DNA from 4 places in the Paenibacillus sp. FSL H7-689 genome. Region 4 is predicted to be linked to each of the others. Evidence: predicted binding sites of a transcription regulator. Region 4 holds the regulator's gene; each other region holds the start of a gene.

Region 1 (2,210 bases), on a different contig from region 4:
TTCGGAGCGGCATAAGCCCGCTCCTGCTACAAGTGTGTCCTGCAAGTGGTAAGCAGGTGAATCATCCTCAGCAATAACCGCAGCGATGCCTCCCTGCGCATATCTGGTGTTACTTTCAAGTAATGACTTCTTCGTGATCATTAATACACGTTGTTGTTCACTTGCCTTAATGGCAGTAAACAAACCAGCAATCCCTGAGCCTATAACCAGTACATCCGTCTCTACCATGGGTAGGGCAGACAGATCAAAATCAACTAAATATTGCGGTATCATGTTATTCACCTGTCTTGGAGCAAGAGTAGCGCATCCTACTTTACCAACAACATGCGCTCTAGCGATTCTCTGGCTTTGTCGGCAACGGCCGGTGGCACGTAGATTTGCGGCTTCATCGTTTCCAGGCATTTCACCAGTTTCTTCAAGTTGTTCACCTTCATGTTGGGACATACGAGGAACTTGGTAGCAAAGTGGAACTGTTTATCCGGACTATCCAGACGAAGCTGATATCCTGTACCATCTTCGGTACCTACGATAAATTCCTTCGCTGATGAATTTTTGCAATACTCCAGAATAGCTGTTGTGCTGCCTACAAAATCACCCATTTCTACAACCTCAGGGCGACACTCTGGATGGACAACAAACTCTGCATTTGGATGCTTGGCTCTCATCTCCACCACATCTTTGACTGTAAGCATATCGTGAGTGTTGCAGTAACCTTCCCAGATAATCATTTTCTTGTCTGTATGCTGCTGCACATAATGTCCCAGGTTTTTATCCGGTACCCAGATAATTTCGTCGGAATCCACCGATTGAATAACCCGGACTGCGTTCGCTGATGTACAACAGATGTCAGTCTCTGCTTTGATCTCAGCCGAGGAATTGATATACGTAACCACCTTGGCATTAGGATGTTGTGCTTTCAATTTGCGTAGTCCATCCACATTCACCATATCTGCCATTGGGCAGCCCGCACGTTCGTCCGGGATAATAACTGTTTTATTTGGCGCAAGAATTTTAGCGCTTTCACCCATAAAATGAACACCACAGAAAACGATCACATCCGCATCTGTTTGTGCTGCCTTCTGGGCTAACAGAAATGAATCTCCACGGAAGTCGGCAACCTCCTGTACTTCGTCACGTTGATAATAATGGGCAAGAATAATGGCATTACGTTCCTTTTTCAACACCATAAGCCGCTCACGCAGCTCGCGGTTCATCTCAGCCTTGCGCTCTAAAGCCAGAGCTTCCACCTGTGATCCTCTCCTTTATCGGGACAGCGTCATGCGCTGTTTCGTGGGCTAACCTAAGTCGTTATCTTCGCTTGAGAAACGAATCACAAGCGGTTTAACAACTAATTTACACAACGTTCACGACTCTGTCAATAAATGAAAAAGGCCCGGAACAGCGCTGTAACCACCTGTTTGCTAACTGGTTCTCCATCTAACTCCCGTTTATCTTTATCTATCCTCTTTTAAAATAATGGATAAAAAAAGAGAGCCCCGAGGGCTCTCTTGATTTCACCTGCTATTATAGCCAGATGTATTGTGCATTAAGACGTTGGCTTCGTTCCGCCATCATCCGGGTTATTGTTATTACCCTTTTCCAGATTCGGAGCTTCGTTTGGAATATCTCCGGCTGGTGGCTCAGGCGTTTCATCTTTACCTTGAATACGAACACGCACATCACCGATGGTGTCGATGATTGGCTCTCCGCCTTCAGTTGGTGTGCCTTCACCATCATTGTCATTCTCTGCTTTTGGAGTCAAAGAACCTGTTTCGATCAATTGCTTGATCTGATCCATTTCCAAAGTCTCAACCTCAAGCAAAGTTTGAGCGATCAGGTGCATCTCTTTTGAATGTTTAACAAGTAAGTCCTTACACTTCTCATAACAGTCATTGATAAAGCGTTGCATTTCCTGATCAATCTCGTAAGCAATGGAATCTGAGTAATTCTGTTCATGACCGATATCCCGACCAAGGAATACCTGTCCTTGTGAACTTCCGAATTGCATAGGTCCCAATTTCTCACTCATACCGTATTCCATAACCATGCTGCGAACAATACCTGTCGCTTGCTGGAAGTCACTGTATGCACCAGTACCAATTTCTCCGATGAACAATTCTTCAGCTACACGACCCCCGAGAAGTCCGGTTACTTTATCCAGCAATTCCTGCTTGGTAACCAGCATACGGTCTTCTTTTGGCAACATGATT
Region 2 (2,210 bases), on a different contig from region 4:
CTGGTTATTCTGTGCATTGGTTTCCGTCCAAATACAGAGCTGCTCAAAGGCCAAGTGGATATGCTGCCAAACGGCGCAATCATCGTGGATAAATATATGCAAACGAGTCAAAAAGACGTCTTCGCTGCGGGTGACAGCTGTGCTATTCATTACAACCCAACAGGCAAAGCAGCGTACATTCCACTGGCAACCAACGCCGTGCGGATGGGTACACTTGTAGCCCGTAACCTAGTTCGTCCTACAACACCGTATATGGGTACACAAGGCACATCGGGTATCAAAATTTATGAGCAAAATATCGCGGGTACAGGGATGACGGAAATGTCTGCGGCTGACGAAGGCCTGATTGTTGAATCTGTCGTACTGGAAGACAGCTACCGTCCGGAGTTTATGCCAACGGCTGAGAAACTGTTGCTTAAAGTGGTATATGAGCAGGCTACTCGTCGGATCGTTGGAGCACAGGTGATGTCTCAGGTTGATCTGACCCAATCGATTAATACGATCTCGGTCTGCATCCAAAATAACATGACCGTAGATGAGCTGGCCTTCATCGACTTCTTCTTCCAGCCACATTACAACAAACCATGGAACTTCCTGAACACGGCTGGTCTGCAAGCACTGCCTCCAATAGAAGTAAAAGCACCAGCAATGGTGTAAGGAAGCAGAATAGATGGTTGAACAGAGGGCATGATAAACGCCATACAAAGATAAGTCATGCTTGTCCGTAAATAAGAGGAGTACAATAACTGCCAAGATTACGAAACAAGGCGGACGATTATAAAGGAAAGAGAAGACTGGCGAGTATATCGTCAGTCTTCTTTTTTTTTTGTTTTAGCTACAAAAGGGCTTACTACACTCTTGCTGTCATAACTATTCCAAGACACTCTTAAAGTATCTTTTTAAGTAACATTGTGATAATTTGCACAAAGTTATGTTTAGGACCGAGATACAATTAGGATGTGGTATTCAACGCATAACTAATGAATTTCAGATGGTTTTATCCAATGATGAACAATGAAGGAGAGGATGAATGATATGGCAGCAAAAACACCTCTTGAGGTTGCACAATATACGGCGCAAACAGGCAAGAAGAAGGCTCAATATCCGGTGTCTTCTGTACTGGTGCTTAGTTTTCTGGCAGGGGCTTTTATTGCGCTGGGTTTTCTATTGGATATTCGGGTAATTGCTTCTGCACCAGCAGAGTGGGGGAGTCTGGTCAATCTGATTGGAGCAGCAGTGTTCCCGGTTGGATTAATCTTGGTACTCATAGGTGGTGGCGAGCTGCTGACGGGCAACATGATGGCAGTTCCACTTGCAACGATTGCACGAAAATTATCTGTGGGTAGTATGTTGAAAAATCTAACCTTAGTGACGATTGGTAATTTTGTTGGAGCTTTGTTTGTCGCGTACGCGTTTGGACATGTGCTTGGTCTGACCGGAGAGGGTGTATATCTGGCAAAAGTAGTGGATATGGCTGGGCATAAGCTGCATGACGGCTTCCTGCAAGCTTTCATCTCTGGCATCGGCTGTAACTGGCTGGTCGCGCTGGCCGTGTGGTTATCTTATGCTTCGGATACGATGAGTGGCAAGGTACTGGGCATTTGGTTTCCAACGATGGCATTTGTGGCGATTGGATTCCAGCACGTTGTGGCCAATATGTTCCTCATCCCGGCGGCAATCTTTGAAGGACATTATTCATGGGGTCAATATGTGATGAATTTCATTCCGGTATGGCTCGGGAATCTTACTGGAGGTGCTCTGTTTGTTGCTGCAGCCTATTGGGTGGTGTACCTGCGCCAAGCTGAGCCAAAAGTGAAACCGGAGGTAGCAACGTCGATCGAACCTATGGAGACGGAGGCTAGAGTGATGTTGAGCAAACAAGCATAGCGGGCACAGCGAGGCATGTATACACGTATATTAGAAGTGAAGACGATTCTGATCTTGCTCGGATCATGGCGAATATGCTGTGACGGAGCAGGGCGGGATCGTTTTTTTGTATGGGGTCTTTGTTGGAGTTTAACGCAAAATAAATTCGCCATGACAAGGTTCGGGGGAACGAAACCTGTTCATGGCGAATTTCGGGAGTGGTCCATGATATGGCATGAGGAGGAAGTGGGGAAACACTAGCCTAATGCCTTATTTTTAATTTACCCCTGAATTCTGAAGTTGAATCAAACTCAAAAACATTTTTTTGAAAATAATTTAAAGCC
Region 3 (2,210 bases), on a different contig from region 4:
TACCGCCAAAAGCAACCACTTCTGCTGCACGTTCAATGCCCTCTGCTGCCGTTTTAACTTTGTAACAAGCCAGTACCGGGCTTAATTTCTCAGCCGACAATGGGAATTTGGTACCTACCCCTTCAATCTCGGCCACGAGAATTTTGGTGCCTGCCGGAACTTCAATACCGCACAACTTCGCAATACTCACCGCAGATTGACCAACAATCGCCGGGTTCACCGCACATTTCTCGGCATTAATCGCACCTGCTGTCAATTTTGCTGCTTCATCTTTGTTAACAAAGTAACAGCCATTTGCAATCATTTTTTTCTTCACTTGATCAAAGATCGGTTCTTCAATGATGACCGCTTGCTCGGAAGCACAGATCATGCCGTTGTCGAAAGACTTGGACAGAATCAAATCCGTTACTGCCTGATTGATATCCGCGCTTTTCTCGATAAAGCAAGGTACGTTACCCGGTCCTACGCCCAGTGCAGGTTTACCACAGCTGTACGCTGCACGTACCATGCCTGATCCGCCTGTTGCCAGAATGAGAGCCACATCATTGTGATTCATCAGTTCGTTTGTACGATCCATGGAAGGATCATCAATCCATTGAATGCAATCTGCTGGTGCACCATGTTTCACAGCCGCTTCCAGCAGGATTTTTGCAGCTTCCCGGCTACAATTCTGTGCAGATGGGTGGAAGCCAAAGATGATTGGGTTACGCGTCTTGATGGAAATCAATGCTTTAAACATCGTCGTTGATGTTGGGTTGGTAACTGGTGTAATACCCATGATGATGCCGACCGGCTCCGCAATTTTCTGGAAGCTTTCATACTCGTTATCTTCAATCACACCTACGGTTTTATCGTACTTGATGCTGTGGTACACATATTCTGTTGCAAATATATTTTTGGTGATTTTATCCTCATACACTCCGCGGCCTGTTTCTTCTACGGCCATCTTGGCGAGCATCATGTGTTTATCCAGACCCGCAAGTGCCATCGCTTGCACAATCCGGTCAATCTGCTTCTGGTCCATCTTCATGAATGCGGCGTGTGCTTTATTCGCTTTGTCGATTAACGTTTGAATATACTGACCTGCTGTCGGTTCTTTTGCTGGGGCGACTTCGTTCTTTACAGCCATCTCCCTCATCCTCCTAAAGGTTCGTATTAGTTTGTCTCTCTCGTTTACATTCACATCGTAACATGACAATAAACTTAATTATGTGATTTTTTTCACAAAGTATAACAAATTTAATTTAAGTTTTGTAGTGTCCTTCATACGACCATTTTCACTTCCTATTTAAAATATAGAGCTGTAAAATTCATCCTCTCCATTAAAAGTGAATTTTATCACAATGTTTGAAATTTCGTCATTTTTGCCCCCTTTCCTTCCCCCTCAAACGGTAAGATTAGGTATATACTGAACTTAAAAATTGAACCACCGCAATTTGTACCGTCCTTCCTCCCGGCCGAGATGACCCTGATCAGGACGGCAACGGTTTGCGGCGAACCTCGGAGGCTACTGCTTACTACAGAAGGTCGTCCGATGGACATAAAGGGGAGATAGACTTATGAGAGAACTAACAACTGTACTGGAAAAGCGCGGTAATACTAACTGTTTCTCGGAAGCAAATTTCAACCATCTGCTGGTTACCATGAAAGATAGAACCTATCCGGAAGGTACACATCTGTACTGGGAAGGCGACATCTCTGACAAACTTTATTATATGAAACGGGGCCGTGCCCAGATCACCAAATCCACGGATGAAGGCAAGGAACTGATCATGTACATGTATCAATCCGGTGATATGATTGGGCAGGCTGATCCCTTCTTTGGCTCTAAACACAGCTTCTCAGCGGAAGTATTGGAGGACAGTGAGATCGGTGTACTGGAACATAAAGACCTGGAAATGTTAATCTGCCAGCATTGTGACTTCGCGATCGATTTTATGAAATGGATGGGCATCCACCACCGGTTGACACAGACCAAATTCCGGGATCTCATGTTATACGGCAAACCGGGTGCACTCTGCTCCACCCTCATTCGGTTGTCGAATTCGTATGGTGAGCCTCATGGAGAGCATGTCATTATTCACAAAAAAATTACCCACACGGATCTATCCAATATGATTGGAGCCACTCGTGAAAGTGTAAACCGCATGTTAAGCGACCTGCGTAAGAAAGACGGGATTGAATATGACAATGGCATGATTGTCATCAAA
Region 4 (2,210 bases):
GGTTCCAAGATGCCAAAGCTACGGTACTTCTGGGTACAAGCAGCTTCTGGGAGGGTGTAGATATCCCGGGAGAGGCGCTAACCTGTCTCGCTATTGTGCGACTGCCTTTCCAGCCACCGAATCATCCGTTGGTGGAAGCCAAGAGTGAGCTGCTTCAGGAACAGAAGAAAAATCCGTTCATGAAACTGTCCGTGCCGCAAGCGGTCATTCGTTTCAAGCAGGGATTTGGCCGATTGGTGCGTACAGCGAAGGACAGAGGAATTGTCATTGTTTATGATACACGGGTGATTGAAGCGTACTATGGTAAATTCTTTTTATATTCTTTACCTGGTCCCAAAATGGAACACATGCTCACGGAGCAGATGGTTCCACGAATTACCGAGTGGTTGGAAAAACCTGCTAATGAACAAAAATAATGGTTGTTTTGTTCGTTATATCATTGCATGACACTATCGTTTGGCGTTAAACTTTATTAGATATTTCCGTATCCGATTAAAGCAGTTGCACGTAAGAACTTATAACCTAAATTACAAGGAGCATTCTGTATAAAATGTCACGTTTATCTTTGAGTTTATACAGGATGCTCATCTTTTCATCTATTATTTTATCGTGGCCTTGGTAAGGGGGAGCAAGAATGAAATCGGATAAAATTTCGGAAGCGGTGGTACGCCGTCTGCCTGTATACTTGCGTTATTTGAACGAGTTGCATCAGCGTGAGGTGGCTACTGTTTCTTCTCAAGAGCTTGGACAGAGGCTGGATCTGAATCCGGCCCAAATTCGTAAAGACCTGGCTTACTTCGGTGATTTTGGTCGTAAAGGGATCGGGTATGATGTATCTTATTTGATTGAGAAAATTCGTCACATTCTCAAAATCGATCAGCAAATTAATGTAGCTCTGGTAGGCGCGGGTAATCTCGGTCAAGCCTTGTCCAACTACAACGCATATCTAAAAGACAACATGAAGATTGTTGCTGTATTTGATGCATATGGACCGAAGATTGGTAGCCAAATCAACAGTTTGACGGTAAAACCAATGAATGAATTGACGGAAGCGGTTAAAACGGAAAACATCCGTATCGGTATTATCACGGTTCCGGATACGGAAGCCCAAAATGTTGCGGATCAGCTTATTGAATCAGGAATTGAAGCGATCCTTAATTTTGCACCAACAATTCTAAAAACACCGCCGCATATCCGCATTCACCATGCTGACTTTACAACGGATCTGCTTAGTTTGGCCTATTACTTGGAGACTGGAAAGGACGACGAGGAAGATGACAACAAATAGATGGGTAATTCACAACGGCAAATTTGCCGTTAATGAAGGCGGCACAGCATGGAACGTGGTTCAAGGATACATGGTTGTCCAGGATGACAAGATTGTGCATATTGGTGAGACATTGCCGGATGGAGACAAAAATTGTACCAAAGTGGATGGAAAAGGACTGTTCTTCCTGCCGGGTCTGATCAATACGCATGGTCATGCAGCAATGTCGTTGCTCAGAGGGCACGGAGACGATCTTGCGTTGCAAGTATGGTTGCAGGAAAAAATGTGGCCGATGGAAGCGAAAATGACTTCAGAAGATGTATATTGGGGAACTTCCCTGTCGGTGCTTGAAATGTTGAAAGGCGGAACTACAGCTTTCCTGGACATGTACGATCACATGGATCAAGTTGCCAAAGTTGTGGAGCAATCAGGCGTTAGAGCAGCACTGGCACGTGGTGTAATCGGGCTGTGCTCGGAAGAAGAGCAACTGCGGAAGCTGGAGGAGTCGGCAGCGTTTGCACGTGAGTGGAATGGACAGGCAGATGGTCGCATTACAACCGTAATCTCGCCACATGCACCATATACATGCCCTCCTGACTACATAGAGAAGCTTGTGCAGGTTGCGAACGACCTGAACCTTCCTCTCCATACACATATGTCTGAAACGCTTCGTGAAGTGGAGCAGAACGTGGCTGATTATGGACTGCGTCCTGTGGCACATCTGGAGAAACTGGGCTTTTTCTCCCGTCCATCCCTGGTTGCACATGCGGTGCATCTGAATGACGAAGAGATTGAAATTTTGGCCCGTCATGATGTGGCTGTATCCCATAACCCGGGAAGTAACCTGAAACTCGCTTCCGGTGTTGCTCGGGTTCCTGCGTTACTGAAAGCAGGAGTTACCGTGTCACTCGGAACAGACGGACCGGCAAGCAACAACAACCTG

Evidence for each region. The regulator Rex, encoded in region 4, represses fermentation and respiration genes when NADH is low (regulators of the CRP and FNR family bind a similar motif). The targets are predictions, from matches to a motif close to TTGTGAAATATTTCACAA.
Region 1: a site for Rex is predicted at 1,319-1,336, ahead of nadA (quinolinate synthase NadA). Genes of this name have one in related genera too.
Region 2: a site for Rex is predicted at 910-927, ahead of C170_RS18485 (formate/nitrite transporter family protein). Genes of this name have one in related genera too.
Region 3: a site for Rex is predicted at 1,210-1,227, ahead of adhE (bifunctional acetaldehyde-CoA/alcohol dehydrogenase). Genes of this name have one in related genera too.

Annotation. Positions count from the first base shown of each region.
Region 1 covers NZ_ASPU01000004.1:18,110-20,319, forward strand. The annotation lists gene nadB (L-aspartate oxidase) at 1-273, opposite strand, end outside; gene nadA (quinolinate synthase NadA) at 309-1,247, opposite strand; gene ftsH (ATP-dependent zinc metalloprotease FtsH) at 1,547-2,210, opposite strand, start outside.
Region 2 covers NZ_ASPU01000021.1:245,223-247,432, reverse strand. The annotation lists gene C170_RS18490 (FAD-dependent oxidoreductase) at 1-657, shown strand, start outside; gene C170_RS18485 (formate/nitrite transporter family protein) at 1,036-1,887, shown strand.
Region 3 covers NZ_ASPU01000054.1:80,255-82,464, forward strand. The annotation lists gene adhE (bifunctional acetaldehyde-CoA/alcohol dehydrogenase) at 1-1,129, opposite strand, end outside; gene C170_RS22865 (Crp/Fnr family transcriptional regulator) at 1,560-2,210, shown strand, end outside.
Region 4 covers NZ_ASPU01000011.1:43,808-46,017, reverse strand. The annotation lists gene dinG (ATP-dependent DNA helicase DinG) at 1-416, shown strand, start outside; gene C170_RS06660 (redox-sensing transcriptional repressor Rex) at 635-1,288, shown strand; gene C170_RS06655 (amidohydrolase) at 1,275-2,210, shown strand, end outside.